DNA from 3 places in the Shewanella mangrovisoli genome. Region 1 is predicted to be linked to each of the others. Evidence: predicted binding sites of a transcription regulator. Region 1 holds the regulator's gene; each other region holds the start of a gene.
The links. The regulator sigma-54, encoded in region 1, starts transcription at its own class of promoters, with help from an activator protein. The targets are predictions, from matches to a motif close to GTTGGCACGNNNNTNGNNT.
Positions count from the first base shown of each region.

Region 2: a site for sigma-54 is predicted at 2,548-2,566, ahead of K0H60_RS04505 (nitric-oxide reductase large subunit). Genes of this name have one in related genera too.
Region 3: a site for sigma-54 is predicted at 4,101-4,119, ahead of K0H60_RS03025 (TorF family putative porin). Genes of this name have one in related genera too.

Region 1 covers NZ_CP080412.1:828,639-834,022, reverse strand. The annotation lists gene lptB (LPS export ABC transporter ATP-binding protein) at 1-542, shown strand, start outside; gene K0H60_RS03680 (RNA polymerase factor sigma-54) at 649-2,124, shown strand; gene hpf (ribosome hibernation promoting factor) at 2,153-2,440, shown strand; gene ptsN (PTS IIA-like nitrogen regulatory protein PtsN) at 2,443-2,886, shown strand; gene rapZ (RNase adapter RapZ) at 2,883-3,737, shown strand; gene K0H60_RS03660 (HPr family phosphocarrier protein) at 3,724-3,999, shown strand; gene mgtE (magnesium transporter) at 4,199-5,384, shown strand, end outside.
Region 2 covers NZ_CP080412.1:1,010,848-1,016,231, forward strand. The annotation lists gene norR (nitric oxide reductase transcriptional regulator NorR) at 1-25, opposite strand, end outside; gene K0H60_RS04505 (nitric-oxide reductase large subunit) at 218-2,503, opposite strand; gene K0H60_RS04510 (potassium/proton antiporter) at 3,126-4,850, shown strand; gene K0H60_RS04515 (LpxL/LpxP family Kdo(2)-lipid IV(A) lauroyl/palmitoleoyl acyltransferase) at 5,024-5,384, opposite strand, start outside.
Region 3 covers NZ_CP080412.1:676,069-681,452, forward strand. The annotation lists gene K0H60_RS03005 (CHASE domain-containing sensor histidine kinase) at 1-34, shown strand, start outside; gene K0H60_RS03010 (response regulator) at 31-465, shown strand; gene K0H60_RS03015 (putative bifunctional diguanylate cyclase/phosphodiesterase) at 475-2,193, shown strand; gene rimK (30S ribosomal protein S6--L-glutamate ligase) at 2,360-3,265, shown strand; gene K0H60_RS03025 (TorF family putative porin) at 3,316-4,008, opposite strand; gene K0H60_RS03030 (HU family DNA-binding protein) at 4,298-4,570, opposite strand; gene K0H60_RS03035 (response regulator) at 4,717-5,384, opposite strand, start outside.

The DNA.
Region 1 (5,384 bases):
TCGACGATGATGATTTAACCGCCGATCCCATGCACCTGCGCGCCCGCAAAGGCATTGGTTACCTGCCACAGGAAGCCAGTATCTTTCGCAAGCTGACAGTGCACGACAATATCATGGCGGTACTGCAAACCCGTAAAGAGCTCAATCGCGACCAACGCGAAGAAGAGCTGGAACATCTGCTCGAAGAGTTCCATATCACCCATATTCGCGATAGCCAAGGCATGTCGTTATCGGGCGGTGAACGTCGCCGCGTCGAAATTGCCCGCGCCTTAGCGGCCAATCCTAAGTTTATTCTGCTCGATGAACCCTTCGCCGGTGTCGACCCGATTTCGGTTATCGATATCAAGAAAATCATCGAACAACTCAAGAGCCGAGGCCTTGGGGTACTGATCACAGACCACAATGTGCGCGAGACTTTAGACGTCTGTGAACATGCCTACATTGTCAGTCACGGAAACCTGATTGCCGAAGGAACTCCCGCAGAGATCTTAGACAATCAGCAAGTTAGGGCTGTGTACTTAGGTGAACAATTCAGGCTATAGTTACTTAAACAGAGCCAATTAGCCTTGAATTTTGGCTTAGTAAGCGCCATCAATATGATAACAAGCGGCCTAAATTCAAAATAATAACGTAGGGATCAGCGGTAACATGAAAGCGTCACTCCAGCTCAAACTGGGTCAACAGTTAACCATGACGCCACAACTTCAACAGGCCATTCGTCTGTTGCAATTGTCGTCATTGGAACTGCAGCAAGAGATCCAGCAAGCCTTAGACTCTAATCCTCTTCTCGAGCTGGAAGAGGAGCAATTCGACGCGCCTACCGAACGTAAGCAAGATATCGCCGATACCGACTTTAGCGAAACGACAGCTCAGCCACAGGAACAAGATAATTCCACCGTAGACATTGCCGAGTCGCTGACCAAAGAATCCCTGCCCGAAGAACTCCCCATGGACACCACTTGGGATGAAGTCTTTACCGCATCGCCAAACTCAGGTTCTGGCGCTAGCCGTGAAGATGACATGCCCTTCCAAGGGGAAACCAGTGAAGGCCTGTACGAACATTTAGAATGGCAAAAAAACCTCACGCCCTTCTCTGAAACCGATTTAGCCATCGCCACCGCGATTATTGATGCCATTGACGATCAAGGTTATCTCACTCAAAGTACTGAAGATATCCTCGAGGCCATGGGCAATCCCGAGATAGAACTGGATGAAGTCGAAGCCGTACTCAAGCGCATTCAACACTTCGATCCCGTCGGTGTCGCCGCAAGGGATTTAAGCGAATGTCTGCTTATCCAACTCTCCCATTTTTCGCCAGATACCCCACACCTCGAAAACGCCCGTATGTTGATCAAAGATCATTTAGATCTGATCGCTGCCCGCGACTTTAGGTTGTTGATGCGTAAAACCAAGCTTAAGGAAGATGATCTGCGCGAGAGCATTGCCCTCATCCAAACCTTAAACCCTCGCCCCGGTTTGCTCATCACCCCTGTCGATGAAGAATATGTCATCCCCGATGTGTCGGTGTCGAAGAAAAATGGTCGCTGGGTGGTCGAGTTAAACCCGGACTGCATGCCAAAAATCAATGTAAATCAGCAATATGCAGCCATGGCGCGCAGCACCAAAAGCCAAGCCGATAGCCAATTTATCCGCGGGCATCTGCAAGAAGCCAAGTGGTTTATTAAAAGCCTTGAAAGCCGTAACGAAACACTGCTCAAGGTGGCAAACTGCATAGTGCAATACCAACAGGGTTTCTTCGAATACGGTGAAGAAGCCATGAAACCTATGGTCCTAAACGATATCGCCGAGGCGGTAGAGATGCATGAGTCCACCATTTCACGGGTGACCACACAAAAATACATGCATACCCCAAAGGGACTTTTTGAACTAAAATATTTCTTCTCAAGCCACGTCGGGACTGATGATGGCGGTGAGTGCTCATCCACGGCAATCAGAGCCTTCATTAAGAAACTGGTTGCAGCGGAAAACCAGAAAAAACCATTAAGCGACAGCAAGATGGCGCAGCTTCTGGCAGAACAGGGAATTAACGTTGCGCGCAGAACCATTGCGAAGTACCGAGAGGCGATGCTTATTCCCCCTTCCAATCAGCGTAAAAGTTTATAGCCTAAAGTGGAAATCGGAGGACGTTTATATGCAAATAAACCTGAGTGGACACCATATCGAGATTACTGAATCGTTACGGGCTTATGTTGAGGAAAAGTTTTCAAAACTTGAACGTCATTTCGAACAGATCAATAATGTGCACGTTGTGCTCAATGTTGAGAAAATGCAACAAATTGCCGAAGCGAGAATCAACCTCACCGGTGGTGAAGTCTTCGCGACTTCAGAGCATGCAGATATGTATGCTGCCATAGACGTCCTGATCGACAAGCTTGATCGTCAGGTTATTAAACACAAAGAGAAGTTAACAAAACACTAGCAATGGAACTTCGTACCATACTGCGGCCGGAATGCACGACCTGCGCCACTCCGGGCAGTAAGAAAAAGGTACTGGAACTTATCAGCGACTTAGCCGCTGCCCAGTACCCCACCCTCTCATCTCAAGAGATCTTCGAAAGCCTAGTGGCGCGCGAAAAGATGGGGAGCACAGGTATAGGTAACGGCATCGCCATTCCACATGGTCGATTAACCGATATAACACAACCCATAGCCATATTGGTGAAATGTGAGGAGCCGATAGCCTTTGATGCTATCGATAAACAACCTGTCGACATTTTATTTGCGCTGCTGGTGCCTGCTGACCAATGTCAACAGCACTTAAGCACTTTGTCCTGCATGGCTGAAAAGCTCAGCGACAAGCAAATATTGAAGCAATTGCGCAAGACGCATGATGAAACGGAACTCTATCAGGTAATCACTGGATGAAACTGGTCATAGTGTCAGGGCGCTCAGGCTCAGGCAAATCGGTCGCACTGAGAGTGCTTGAAGATCTCGGCTACTATTGTGTCGATAATCTTCCTTTGCCGCTGATTGGCAGCTTACTCGAACAGCTCAAGGGCAGTAACGATCTCGTCGCCATCAGCGTCGACGTGCGTAACCTGCCGGAGCAAGACAAGGTACTCGTCAAACAGCTCGCCAGCCTGCCAGAGGGCACTGAACTTACCAGCTTCTTCTTAAATTCCAGCGATAAAGTACTGTTAAAGCGCTACAGCGAGACTCGGCGCTTACATCCCTTATCTAAGAGCCGAGTATCACTACAAGAAGCTATTAAGCTTGAAGGCAAATTGCTCGAGCCCCTGTCACAGCAGATGGATCACTACATAGATACCTCGAATCTGAATATCTATGAACTCAGCGACCAAGTACGGCAAATCCTGCTTGGCAGTGTCGATAAGGAACTGGTGATCAACTTCGAGTCCTTCGGTTTTAAGCATGGTATGCCAACCGAAGCCGACTTTATGTTCGATGTGCGCTTTTTACCCAATCCCCATTGGGAGCCTGAGTTGCGCCCCCTCACCGGCTTAGATGAACCTGTGGCAGAGTTTTTAAATCGCCAGCCACTGGTTAATAAGTTCATCTGGCAAATTGAGAATTTACTCGAGACTTGGTTACCCCACTTAGAGCGTAATAACCGCAGCTATCTGACCATCGCCATCGGCTGTACCGGCGGTCAACACAGATCGGTTTACGTGGCCGAGCAACTGGCTAAACGCTTTAGCAACGGCAAACACAAAGTGAATGCCCGCCACCGAGAGTTAAGTCATGCCAAAGCTTGAGCGCCAAGTCACCATCTGCAATAAACTAGGCTTACATGCCCGCGCCGCCACTAAGCTCGTGGTGCTTGCGTCTGAGTTTGATGCCAGCATTACGCTGATCCAAGGTGAGAAACAGGCCTCTGCCGCCAGTGTTTTAGGGCTCCTTATGCTAGAAACTGGCATGGGTAAAACCATTACCCTGATAGCCGAAGGCCCTGATGCCGAGCCCGCGCTCAATGCCATTTGCGCGCTTATCGACGCTAAGTTCGACGAAGCCTGCTAATAGCCCCGACATCTCACCTCGATGCTCCCTGCCGTTATTCAGTACCCTGTTTGGTTTTGATTTCAGCACCTTATACCAGTAAAACACATTTGTGACTCGACGCCCTCCCGTGCGCTCAATTACAATGTACTGCTGCGCTTTGGCTTAAGTCCTCAACAACCAAACGCCACCCATCCACCGTCGCCACCTTGGAGGAAACATGCCTGTAGAAGCCTCAGACAGCTTACAAGTCGAACAACGTCTCGACCAACTGAGCCATGCCCTCAATAGCGGTATGTTTGTGCATGTCAGGCAAATGCTGCAAAACATGGCGGCGTCGGATATCGCATTGATTTTAGAGTCCTCGCCCCCTAAGGCGCGGCAAGTGCTGTGGCAACTTATCGATCAAGATCAGCTCGGGGATATTCTCGATGAACTCAGTGAAGAGTTAAAAGATCCGCTGATCCGCGCCATGAGCCCTGAGCGGGTCGCCAAGGCGACCGCCAGTATGGATACGGACGATCTCGCTTATATCCTGCGAAGCTTGCCAGATACCGTCTATAAGCAAGTATTGCAGTCAATGAGCCTGCAAAACCGCCAGCGGGTCGAGCAAGCACTCTCCTACCCCGATGAAACTGCGGGCAGCCTAATGAACACAGATACTGTGACCTTAAGGCCCGATGTGAATATCGATGTGGTACTGCGTTATTTGCGCCAACGGGGCAATCTGCCCGATACCACTGACACCTTATACGTGGTGGATAAGCACGATCGCGTACTTGGCGGGGTCAAACTTGCGGATCTGCTCACCTGCGATCCCAATACTCATATCAGCAGTATTATCGATACCGATATCGAAAGTATTCCCGTGGGCATGTCCGACAGTGAAGTCGCGCAGCTGTTCGAGCGCCATGACTGGGTATCCGCCCCCGTGGTCGATAGTGAGGGCAAGTTACTCGGGCGTATCACCATCGATGACGTGGTGGATGTTATCCGTGAAGACGCCGAGCACTCCATGATGGGGATGGCGGGGATGGACGATGATGAAGATACCTTCGCCCCTGTGGTGAAGAGTACTTTCCGCCGCTCGCTCTGGTTGACGATTAACCTGTTTGCCGCCCTACTGGCAGCCTCTGTCAGCAATATGTTTGAAGGCACAATCGAACAATTCGCCACGATTGCGATTTTAATGACAATTGTCCCGAGCATGGGCGGAGTCGCGGGCAATCAAACCTTAGCTCTTGTTATCCGTGGGATTGCCTTGGGTCATATTGGCCAGAGTAACGCCCGCTGGCTGATTGGCAAAGAACTTGCCATTGGCTTTTTAAACGGCCTCATGTGGTCGATTTTGGTGTTTATCGCGGTATTAGTTTGGAAAGATGATATGGCGCTTGCCAGCCTGATTG
Region 2 (5,384 bases), 180 kb from region 1:
TAAGGTCGGTTTGACTAAGGGCCATAAAAACTCCAGCAGCGAGGTTCCCCTGATTTATAGCATTGATTGTTATATTGACACAGGTTATTTAGACACTGCTAACCGTTATTGTGGTATGGCTATAAAAGCGTGGTAAACGATAAACGGCGCAGGCCATCAAACTAAGCAACCAAGGTGCCTAAACGACACCTTGGTCAGATCGGATTAATCGCTGTCGTTAGTGATGGGGTTGTAAGACTTCCTGTTGTACTTTGGCAGGTTTATTCAGGGCTTTTCTGATCAAATCGATTAAGAAGGCGCCCATTAAGAGACCGCCGATGCTGAAGATGACATCCCCAAACATGCGCATCCAAACCAGCCTTTCAACCAGTGGACTATGGATCACTTCTGGCGAACGGGCGAACCAATATCCATGGTCGATGACGGCAAAAAACTGCGTAATCCCCACGGGCAATAACGACATAAACACCATAGCCGCTAGGCCAATGTTGAGGCTCCAGAAGGCGCCCTTGAGCATTTTGTCATTCCACTGCATATTGCCGGTGAGGCCCCGCAGACAGAAGAGCATCAAGCCCATGCCCAGCATACCGTACACGCCCATAAAGGCGGCGTGACCGTGGGTGGCCGTGGTGTTTAATCCTTGAATGTAATAGAGCGAGATAGGTGGATTGATTAAAAAGCCCAGCATACCTGCACCGACTAAGTTCCAAAACGCGGTCGCCACAAAGAACATCATCGCCCAATGATAACGTTGCATCCAGCCACTGGCTTTGCGCAGACGGTAGGTTTCCATCGCTTCAAAACCAATTATGGCGAGGGGGACGACTTCTAAGGCGGAGAAGATGGCGCCCCAAGCGATCACTGAGGTGGGTGTGCCAGTAAAGTAGAGGTGGTGTAGGGTGCCAATCAAACCTCCTGTTAAGAAGATCACTGTCGTGAATAACACCGCACCGTTGGCACTGCGACCGCGGATTAACCCTAAACGTACCAACATCAAGGCGATAACGGCGGTGGCAAAGGTTTCGAAGAAGCCTTCAACCCACAGGTGTACAACCCACCAACGCCAATATTCTGCAATCGCTAAGTTGGCGTGTTTACCCATAAAGAGGCCGGCGCCATAGAACAAGCCAATCGCCACACAGGAGGCATAGAGTACCCAAATCACAGGGCGCATCTCGCCTTGCACTTTAAGAGCGGGTTTGATGGCGGCGGTGACTAAAGCCAGCCAAATCAATAATCCGACGAGGAGTAAGATTTGCCATACTCGGCCAAGATCGATGTACTCATATCCTTGGTGACCAAAGAGGAAGTTCATGTCGAGGTCAAAATACTGCTGCACCCCAATCCATTCGCCCGCCATCGAGCCAAGTACCACGACGACCAAGGCTACCCAGAGTACGTTAACGCCGAGACGTTGATATTTCGGCTCATAACCCGATAAGGCGGGAGCAATATACAGCCCTGTGCCTAACCAGGCCGTGGCTATCCAAAATACCGCTAACTGGGTGTGCCAGGTACGAGTCACTGAGTAGGGGAGTATTTCCGAAATCGGTAAACCGTAAAACTCTTGGCCTTCAACCGCATAGTGGGCCGTGATCCCGCCGAGTAAAATTTGCAGTAAAAACAGACCAATTGCCGTGATGAAGTATTTGCCGACGGCTTTTTGTGAGGCGGTGGGTTTAGTGAAAAACAGCGGATCTTGCTCCGAGGGCTTGGGCAGACTCTCATGCTTGCCGCTCGCATGGTGCCAGATCAATCCGCCAATCCCCGCAATTAAGGTCACAATACTGAGTATCGACCAAACGATATTATCCGAGGTCGGTGTATTGCCTAGCTGGGGATCGAAGGGCCAGTTATTGGTGTAGGTATAGGGGGCATCGGGGCGCTCGGTGATTGCCGCCCAGGCTCCCCAAAAGAGGAACGCATTGAGTTGTTCGCGGCGCGCTAGATCGGGCACAGTGCCTTCTTTCATGGCGTATTGTTCACGAAGGTTGCTAAGCTCCGGATCGCTCCCAAACAGGGATAAATAATGCTGCTCGACCTTATCTATCGCCTCGATACGAGTGTCGGACAAGCGGATCAGCACTGTGCCATCGGCCTGTGGCTCGACGCTGTTATGGCGTAAATCTTCCCTTAAGGCTTGTTCAAGCCCAGCTTTTTGTTGGGAGTTTAATTGGGCAAACGGCGTTTGATATTGCTGCTCTGCGCGAATATCGAGCCAAGCTTCGGCTTCTCTGTGTAACCAGTCGGCAGTCCAATCCGGGGCAACATAAGAGCCATGTCCCCAAACCGAACCCAGTTGATGGCCGCCCATGGAGCGCCAGACCAATTGACCTTGTTCGATATCATTTTCGCTAAACACAACCTGACCATTTACATCGGTATATGCAGTGGGGATTGGCGGTTTTTCCCGATAAATTTCACTGCCTATGCTCAGCAGCACAGTGAATGAAGCAATCAGCACAATAAGCAGTGCGATAGCGGTGAGTTTTTGTTTGCTCATAAGTCTCCTTGATGCAACGTCATTTTGATACGTTTCACCTGCTATTGCGTAATACGTGCCAAGCCTTTTTGTTGTTGAAAATAAAGAAGAATATAAATTTCACTCTATGCTTGATTGTCTTTTTGATACTGAATATTGATTGTTGATATGACAGTGATTGTCTTTATGACATCTTTAGAGGCTTGTATGTCGATAACACAATGGGAAAGGTGATTTTATCTATGCTTTCAAGTTATTGCAGAGTTTAACTGGACTTAAGCTGACTTTTAGCGAATACGGCATATTTTTATATAGTTATCCTGGCGATTTTGGCGGTATACAGTGAGTTTATATGGAATGCTATTTTTAAATGTATTGATAAATAAAGGTTTTATCTTGTTTATGAGCTTGAGTTCATGTTCGGTAGGTGTTTATGGTTGTACTGGTTTTTATGTAAAAGTTAGTCAAAATGGTCTTTCACTGAGGATTTGGATGTAGATGTTTGAAATTTAATATTTAAAACTCCATTAATTTGCATTTTTTATGCTAGTATAGAAACACAAAAATTTTCAATTGAGTCATTTTTAATCTAGGTGATTTCTTTATCGTTTAACTAAACACTCTTGTATTTAAGGAGGCATGTGTGGATGCAGATTCCATCAATAGTTTTTTTCTGATCGGTGCCTTGCTTGCCGCTGTGAGTGTTTTGTTAAGTCCCGTGTCTTCGCGCTTGGGTATCCCTATCTTATTAATTTTCCTCGCAGTAGGGATTTTAGCCGGGGAGGATGGTCCCGGCGGTATTCTGTTTGACGACTACTCAACCGCTTATCTTGTCAGTAACTTAGCCTTAGCCATTATCTTGCTCGATGGCGGTATGCGCACGCGGGTCGCGAGCTTTAGGGTGGCACTGTGGCCAGCATTGTCGCTGGCGACCTTTGGGGTCGCTATCACCACTAGTATCACGGGCGTAATGGCCGCATGGTTATTTGACTTACACTGGTTGCAAGGCTTGCTGGTGGGGGCAATTGTCGGCTCCACTGATGCGGCGGCGGTATTCTCGCTATTAAAGGGCCGTAGCCTTAACGAGCGTGTTGGCGCGACGCTGGAAATCGAATCGGGCAGTAACGACCCAATGGCGGTGTTTTTAACCGTGACCCTGATTGCCATCCTCGCTAATGTGGACGCCGAGTTATCCGTAAGCTTTATGCTGATAAGCTTTATCAAGCAGTTTGGCTTGGGGATTTTCCTCGGTCTTGGCGGCGGTTGGCTGCTGTGGAAGTTGGTGAATCTAAGCAAGCTTGCCGAAGGCTTGTATTCGATTTTAGTGCTCAGTGGCGGTCTGATGATTTATGCCGCCTCGAACAAACTCGGCGGTAGCGGCATTCTGTCGATTTATCTCGTCGGTCTCTTCCTCGGCAACAAGCCTACCCGTGGTCGCCATGCCATCCTAAACGTATTGGATGGCATGACTTGGGTTAGCCAAATCGGTATGTTCCTCGTATTAGGGCTGCTGCTCACACCGTCTGACTTGTTGGATATTTGGTTACCGGGCTTAGCGTTAGCCTTTGGGATGATCCTGTTTGCCAGACCGTTAGCCGTATGGCTCAGCTTGCTGCCCTTTAAGAGCTTTAGCAGCCGTGACCGCTGGTTTATTTCTTGGGTCGGATTGCGTGGCGCCGTGCCGATTATTTTAGCGGTATTCCCTATGATGGCGGGATTACCGGGGGCGCAGTTGTACTTTAACTTGGCATTCTTCGTGGTGTTAGTGTCACTGCTAGTACAAGGGGCGTCCCTCACCACGGCGGCACGTTTAGCTAAGGTTGAGTTGCCACCTAAGCCGTTGCCGATTTCACGCTCTGGGGTTGAAATTTACCCTAGCAGCGAGTGGGAAGTGTTTGTGTACCATCTGAGTGAAAACAAATGGTGTATCGGCGAACCGCTTAAACGCCTCTCAATGCCAGATGGAACAAGGATTGCGGCGGTATTTCGCCATAATACACTGCTGCACCCTTCGGGCAGTACTTGCCTCGAGGCGGGGGATATTTTGTGCGTGCTTGGGCAAGAGAAGAGTCTAGAAGCCTTAAGTAACCTCTTTAGTCAGGCGCCCGAAACCAAGGAAGTGCCACGTTTCTTCGGTGACTTCTTTATCGATACTGAGGTTAAGCTGTTGGATCTGGCGCCGATTTATGGTCTGGAGTTAGATGAAGCCACTGGCGACATGACGGTCGCAGATTTAGTGGCGGCAGAATTAGGCTCGCATCCGGTACTTGGGGATCAGTTCCTATGGCAGTCGCTGCATTGGGTGGTTGCAGGGCTCAATGAAGGCAAAGTGACCAATGTGGGTATTCGCTTACCGGCAGAGGCTTAATCAGTGCTTAAGCCTGCTATGCAGTGCTTAACAGGAAATGATGCTTAGGGTTTCAAGCCCTCAACCCTCAACAATGCCTTAAACCGAAAGTTCTAACATAAAAAATGCCAAGCAATTGCTTGGCATTTTTTATCCGCTTTTAAGTACTTATCTCGAACAGATAGAACGAAAGCTTATTTATATAAGGACTTGTCCGTTGGATCTGGGCGAGTCTTAAAGCGGCGGTGGAGCCACATATATTGGGCGCGATTTCTATCGATAATACCTTCGATAATTTTGTTACCGCGAATGGCATCGGCTAGCTCATCTTCACCGGGGAAATTATCCAGCGGCGGCATAATCTCAATATGGTAACCCTTATCACCTTCGGTGCGCTCCACAAAGAAGGGCAGCACTTTGGCCTTACCGAGTTTAGCCAGTGTGGTGGCACCGGTAATGGTCGCGGCATCGGGCACGGCATAGAAGGGAATAAACACCGCACTCGAACGCCCAAAATCCTGATCGGCGGTATACCAAATCACATCGGGATTGCGT
Region 3 (5,384 bases), 150 kb from region 1:
GCCGATGCGCATAGTCAACAAGGAGGGGATATGAGCAGCACCAATAACTACAAACAAGTGACGATTTTGTTGGTCGATGACGATGATGTGGATTATATGGCGGTGCAGCGGGCGATGAAGCAACTGAGATTGCTCAACCCCTTAGTACGTGCACGAGATGGCCTAGAAGCATTAAGTATTTTGACCCACAGCGAAGCGATAAAAGGTTCCTACCTCATTTTGCTCGATCTTAATATGCCCAGAATGAATGGGTTTGAATTCCTTGAACATATTCGCTCCGACCCAACCCTGTCTTCCTCCGTGGTATTTATGCTTACGACTTCGAGTACCGATGAGGATCGGATGAAGGCTTATAGTCACCATGTCGCAGGCTATATGGTGAAAACGGATATTAAGGATGGTTTCAACAACATTTTCAATATGTTGGAAGGTTATTGGCGCATAGTGGAGCTTCCAACCGTATAGGGTGTGTATATGGATTTACTACTGATCGATGATGATGAAGTCGATAGAACTGCGATTATTCGGGCACTGCGACAGTCCAAATTAGCCTTCAATGTGGTTGAGGCAAATTGTGCTTTCGATGGCCTTAACTTGGCTCTGGAAAGGCATTTCGACGGTATTTTGTTGGATTATCTATTACCCGATGCCAATGGTTTAGAGGTGCTGATCAAACTCAATTCGATGACTCAAGACCAAACTGTGGTGGTGATGCTGAGTCGCTATGAGGATGAGAAACTGGCGCAGCGCTGTATCGAGCTGGGCGCGCAGGATTTTCTGTTAAAAGATGAAGTCAATTCACGGATCTTAAGCCGTGCGATTCGTTACGCCAAACAACGTTCCTCTATGGCCTTAGCCCTAAGAAATAGCCATCAAAAACTCAAAGAGTTGGCTGAGCATGATTCTCTAACCAAATTAGTGAACCGCTACGGGTTTGAACTGTGCCTAAATCGTGCCATCGCAAGGGCAAAACGCAGCAATGACTTTCTCGCCGTTATCTTGCTCGATCTAGATGATTTTAAAGCAATTAACGATACTTTAGGCCATCAAACTGGCGATATCTTACTCGTCAAAGTCGCCTCGCGATTAAGCTCAGTGCTGCGAGATGGTGATGTGATCGCCCGCTTAGGTGGCGATGAGTTTGTGGTACTCGTGACCGACAATGACTACAAATATTTCCCCATGATAGTCGCCAATCGCCTGCTTAAGGCCTTTGAGGAGGTTTTCTGCCTCGGTGAAAACGATGTGATGATTGGCGCCAGTATCGGCGTGGCTTTTTATAATGAGGCCGCTTCCGATAGCTCTGAGTTGATGAAATGCGCGGATATTGCCATGTATCGCGCCAAAAAAATGGGGCGCAACCAAATTCAGTTTTATTCTGAGGCCTTAGATAAAGAAGTCCGTTACCGCAATCATATCGAATCCAGCTTACGCATGGCGCTAAAGCAGAATGAATTCAAGGTTTATTATCAGGCACAAGTAGATTCTCAAACCCATCAAATGATAGGGATGGAGGCGTTAATCCGTTGGTTGCATCCGCAAGATGGTTTGATTGCACCGGATCAATTCCTATCTATTGCAGAGGAAATTGGTCTGATGGAAGAAATCGGTGACTGGGTGCTTATCGAAGCCTGCCGTCAAGCGCAGGAATGGCTCACTCGGCTAACCCCCGTTGGACATAGCTTTACCACTGCGGTGAATCTGTCGGCGTCGCAAATTGGACACATTGATCTATATGAAAAAATTGTCCATGCCCTCGAGGTGACCGGATTAGATGCGAAAGCGCTAGAGCTTGAGATTACCGAAAACAGCTTAATTGAAGAACCCCATGAACATGCCAAGGTGCTCGATAGAATTGCGCAACTTGGAGTGCGATTCGCACTCGATGACTTCGGTACAGGCTTTTCATCCCTAGAACATATAAAACTCTTTCCAATCAGTGTATTAAAAATTGATAAGAGCTTTATTGCCTCCTACGATAAGGATGACAAAGATACGCGGTTACTCGCGGCATTACTCAATTTCGCCTATGGTTTTAACGTGACATCGGTTGCCGAAGGCATTGAAACGGCTGAACAAGCCGAGTTTTGCACCGCACGAAATTGCAATGTACTCCAAGGGTATTTATTTTCGCGGCCCTTAGAAGCGAGCGAATTTGAGGCCAAGTACATTACTCCACTACTTACAAAATAATGACCCTAAATTGTGAAGATTATCTTACGTTTGGCTAAGGCTGAGGTTTTCGTCTGGTGAGGAATATTTTCTTGCTTTACACTCAGCAATAGACAAATATCAGCGCCCCTTTCTGATGCCGTGTGCACAGAGCTTCAATCACAGTGTTTAATTTGGTCATTTGGCAATGAAAATAGGTATCTTATCCCAGTTCCCTGAGTTGTATTCCACCCGACGCCTCGTGGCGGCCTGCGAGAGCCGTGGTCATGAGGCTGTGGTTATTAATACCTTGAATTGCTACATGAATATCAACTCCATCAAGCCGAGCATTCATTACCAAGGCCAAGAGTTAACGGGGTTCGATGCCATTATCCCGCGCATTCACGCCAGCGTGACCTTTTACGGCTGCGCCGTAGTGCGCCAGTTTGAAATGATGGGGGTATTTGCCGCCAACGACTCTATTTCAATCGCGCGTTCACGGGACAAGTTACGCGCGCTGCAATTGCTTTCCCGCAAAGGTATTGGCATGCCTATTACTGGATTTGCCAATAAACCCAATGATATTCCCGATTTGATTAACATGGTGGGCGGCGCGCCCTTAGTGATTAAGTTGCTGGAAGGCACTCAAGGGATTGGCGTGGTGTTGGCCGAGACCAAAACCGCCGCCGAGAGCGTGATCGAAGCCTTTTTAGGGCTGAAAGCCAATATTATGGTGCAGGAATATATTAAGGAGTCCAACGGCAGCGATATTCGCTGTTTTGTGGTCGGCGATAAAGTGGTGGCTTCGATGAAGCGCCAAGGGCCTGAGGGAGATTTTCGCTCTAACCTGCACTTAGGTGGCTGTGGTGAGAAAGTCAAAATCACCCCTGCGGAGCGCAAGATGGCGGTCGCTGCAGTGAAAGCCATGGGCTTAGTGGTGGCAGGGGTCGATATTTTACGTTCGAATCGCGGTCCCTTGATCCTTGAGGTGAACTCGGCGCCCGGTATTGAAGGGATTGAACAGACCACGGGGATCTCGGTCACTGAACCCATCGTAGAGTACATTGAGAAGATGGTATCGGCGCGTAAATCGAATCGCGCCGTAATTGCCTAATAAAAAACGCCGCGATTATTGCGGCGTTTATATTTTACTCGCGCTTAATTTTATAAATCAAAGCCGTAGGAATAGCCTAAAACTACCTTGGCATCATCACCCTGCAGATCTGTATCCGACACCATAAATGAGACGGTTCCCATGCTGGTATCGGCACTCAGAGTAACGTTGTAATCTGCGTAGTTATCTTCGCCAAACCAAGATTCAACCACATCGCCACTGGAGTAGCCGTAGTGCAAAGACAGGCTGAGTTTATCCGTCAGCGGGAAAGATGCCGTGGCAGCAAGGTAACTCATGTCCTTGTTATCTAATGGTTCGGCTGCGACATCATCACCCGCATTGATCACCTGTGAGTAACTGAGTTCAAACCATTTCCAGGTGATAGCGCCATGCAGTTCACCAAAATCGATGCTGCCTTCAGCATCTGGATAGGCATAGTAAAGGTAGCCAATATCGTAGCTGAGGTCTTCGGTGATGTTGCCGCCGTAGCCTGCGTAGAGATCTAGCTCATAACTGGTATCGTCGCCAAAGTCGACATTCGATGCCCAAGTGCCGGCATAGAATCCAGAGTCATGGCTATAGTCTATGCCTCCTTGGATTGCGACCGAGTCATTGGTTTGAGTGACCCCGCGCCATAGATAGTTAGACGTGCCGCCAATATTGCCGGACACCGCCGCAAAGGCGTTGGTGGTTAGTAACAATCCCGTCGATAATGCCAAAACGCTGTACAGTGATTTTCTCATTCTCATCCCCTCGATTGACTTATTTATCGATTCACTCATGTCACCACCGAGCGGGTGACATTGGTGCATCATGGTTTTTTCTGATAAGGGAATTGCTAATCACATGCCATTATTTGAACATCATTAAAAACAAATGGTTACAAAATCATTGTTAATAAAATGTTTTAAAATGCTCAAAAATGGAGCGGTGCGCGCACTGTATTTGTGCAAAAAATCATCTTTCATGCTTTTCGCAGGGCAAAAAAAACGCCCCACAAAGGAGGCGTTTTATAGAATGATGTCGAGCGAATTAGTTCACACTATCACGCAAGGTTTTACCCGCTTTAAACTTAGGCACAGTGGCTTCAGCGATCTGGATTTCTTTACCTGTCTGTGGGTTACGGCCAGTACGAGCTGCGCGAGTCGTGGTTTCAAAAGAGCCAAATCCAACGATAGAGATCTTGTCACCGTTTTTCATTGATTCAGTAATAGCTGCTTCGAAAGATTTCAATGCACGTGCTGCTTCAGCTTTAGTGATATCGGCATTTTCTGCAATCTTGGCAATAAGTTCAGTTTTGTTCATCTTTATTGTCTCTTCTTTCCGTAGATTTATTAAGTCAGCGTGCCTAACATGCCACAAGGTTTAGCCGTTGGAAAGCCCTTTGCTGCGGGCTTGTGTCCTATAAGTAACAAAAATGCAGAATATTTGCCCCGTTCGTGACTTAGGTTTTATTCTTCGAGCAACTGATATAAGAGCTGCTTCACCAATTTGGGTTCGAAGGGTTTATCACACAGCGCATTGACGCCCGCCTGCGAGACATTGCTCAAGTGAGCATCATTTGCCTCGGAAGACACCATGAGGATAGGCACATGGGATTGCTGGCTTTCATTACGGATAAATTGGGTGAGTGCCAGACCATCGACACTGGGCATATTGTAATCGGTAATAATCAGGTCAAACATATTATTACGCATTAACTCAATGGCTTGAGCACCATCTTCCGCTTCGGTGATCTGCTTGATCCCAAGGTTGCCAATTGTACGTTTAATCACATTGCGGGCCATGCGGCTGTCATCAACCACGAGCACACGCACGTCGTGTACATCGAAGTGACTCAGGTCGAGCTCATCATGGCTGAGTAAATCGATAGTTGCATTCAACGCCTTGCCTAAGTGTTCGGCATTAAAGGGCTTTGGCAGAATTGCGACCACGCCAGACTGACGAAAAATCTCCAATTGCTCACGGCGACATTCGCTCGAAACCAACATAAATTGAATGTCTTTGTATTCACTGTTGGTGCGCAGGTAGCTTAAAAACTCGGTCGCGGTGCCATCTTCAAAATACATGGCGCTGGCGATGAGATCCGGTTTGTGGCGTGCTATCAATTCTTTCGCTT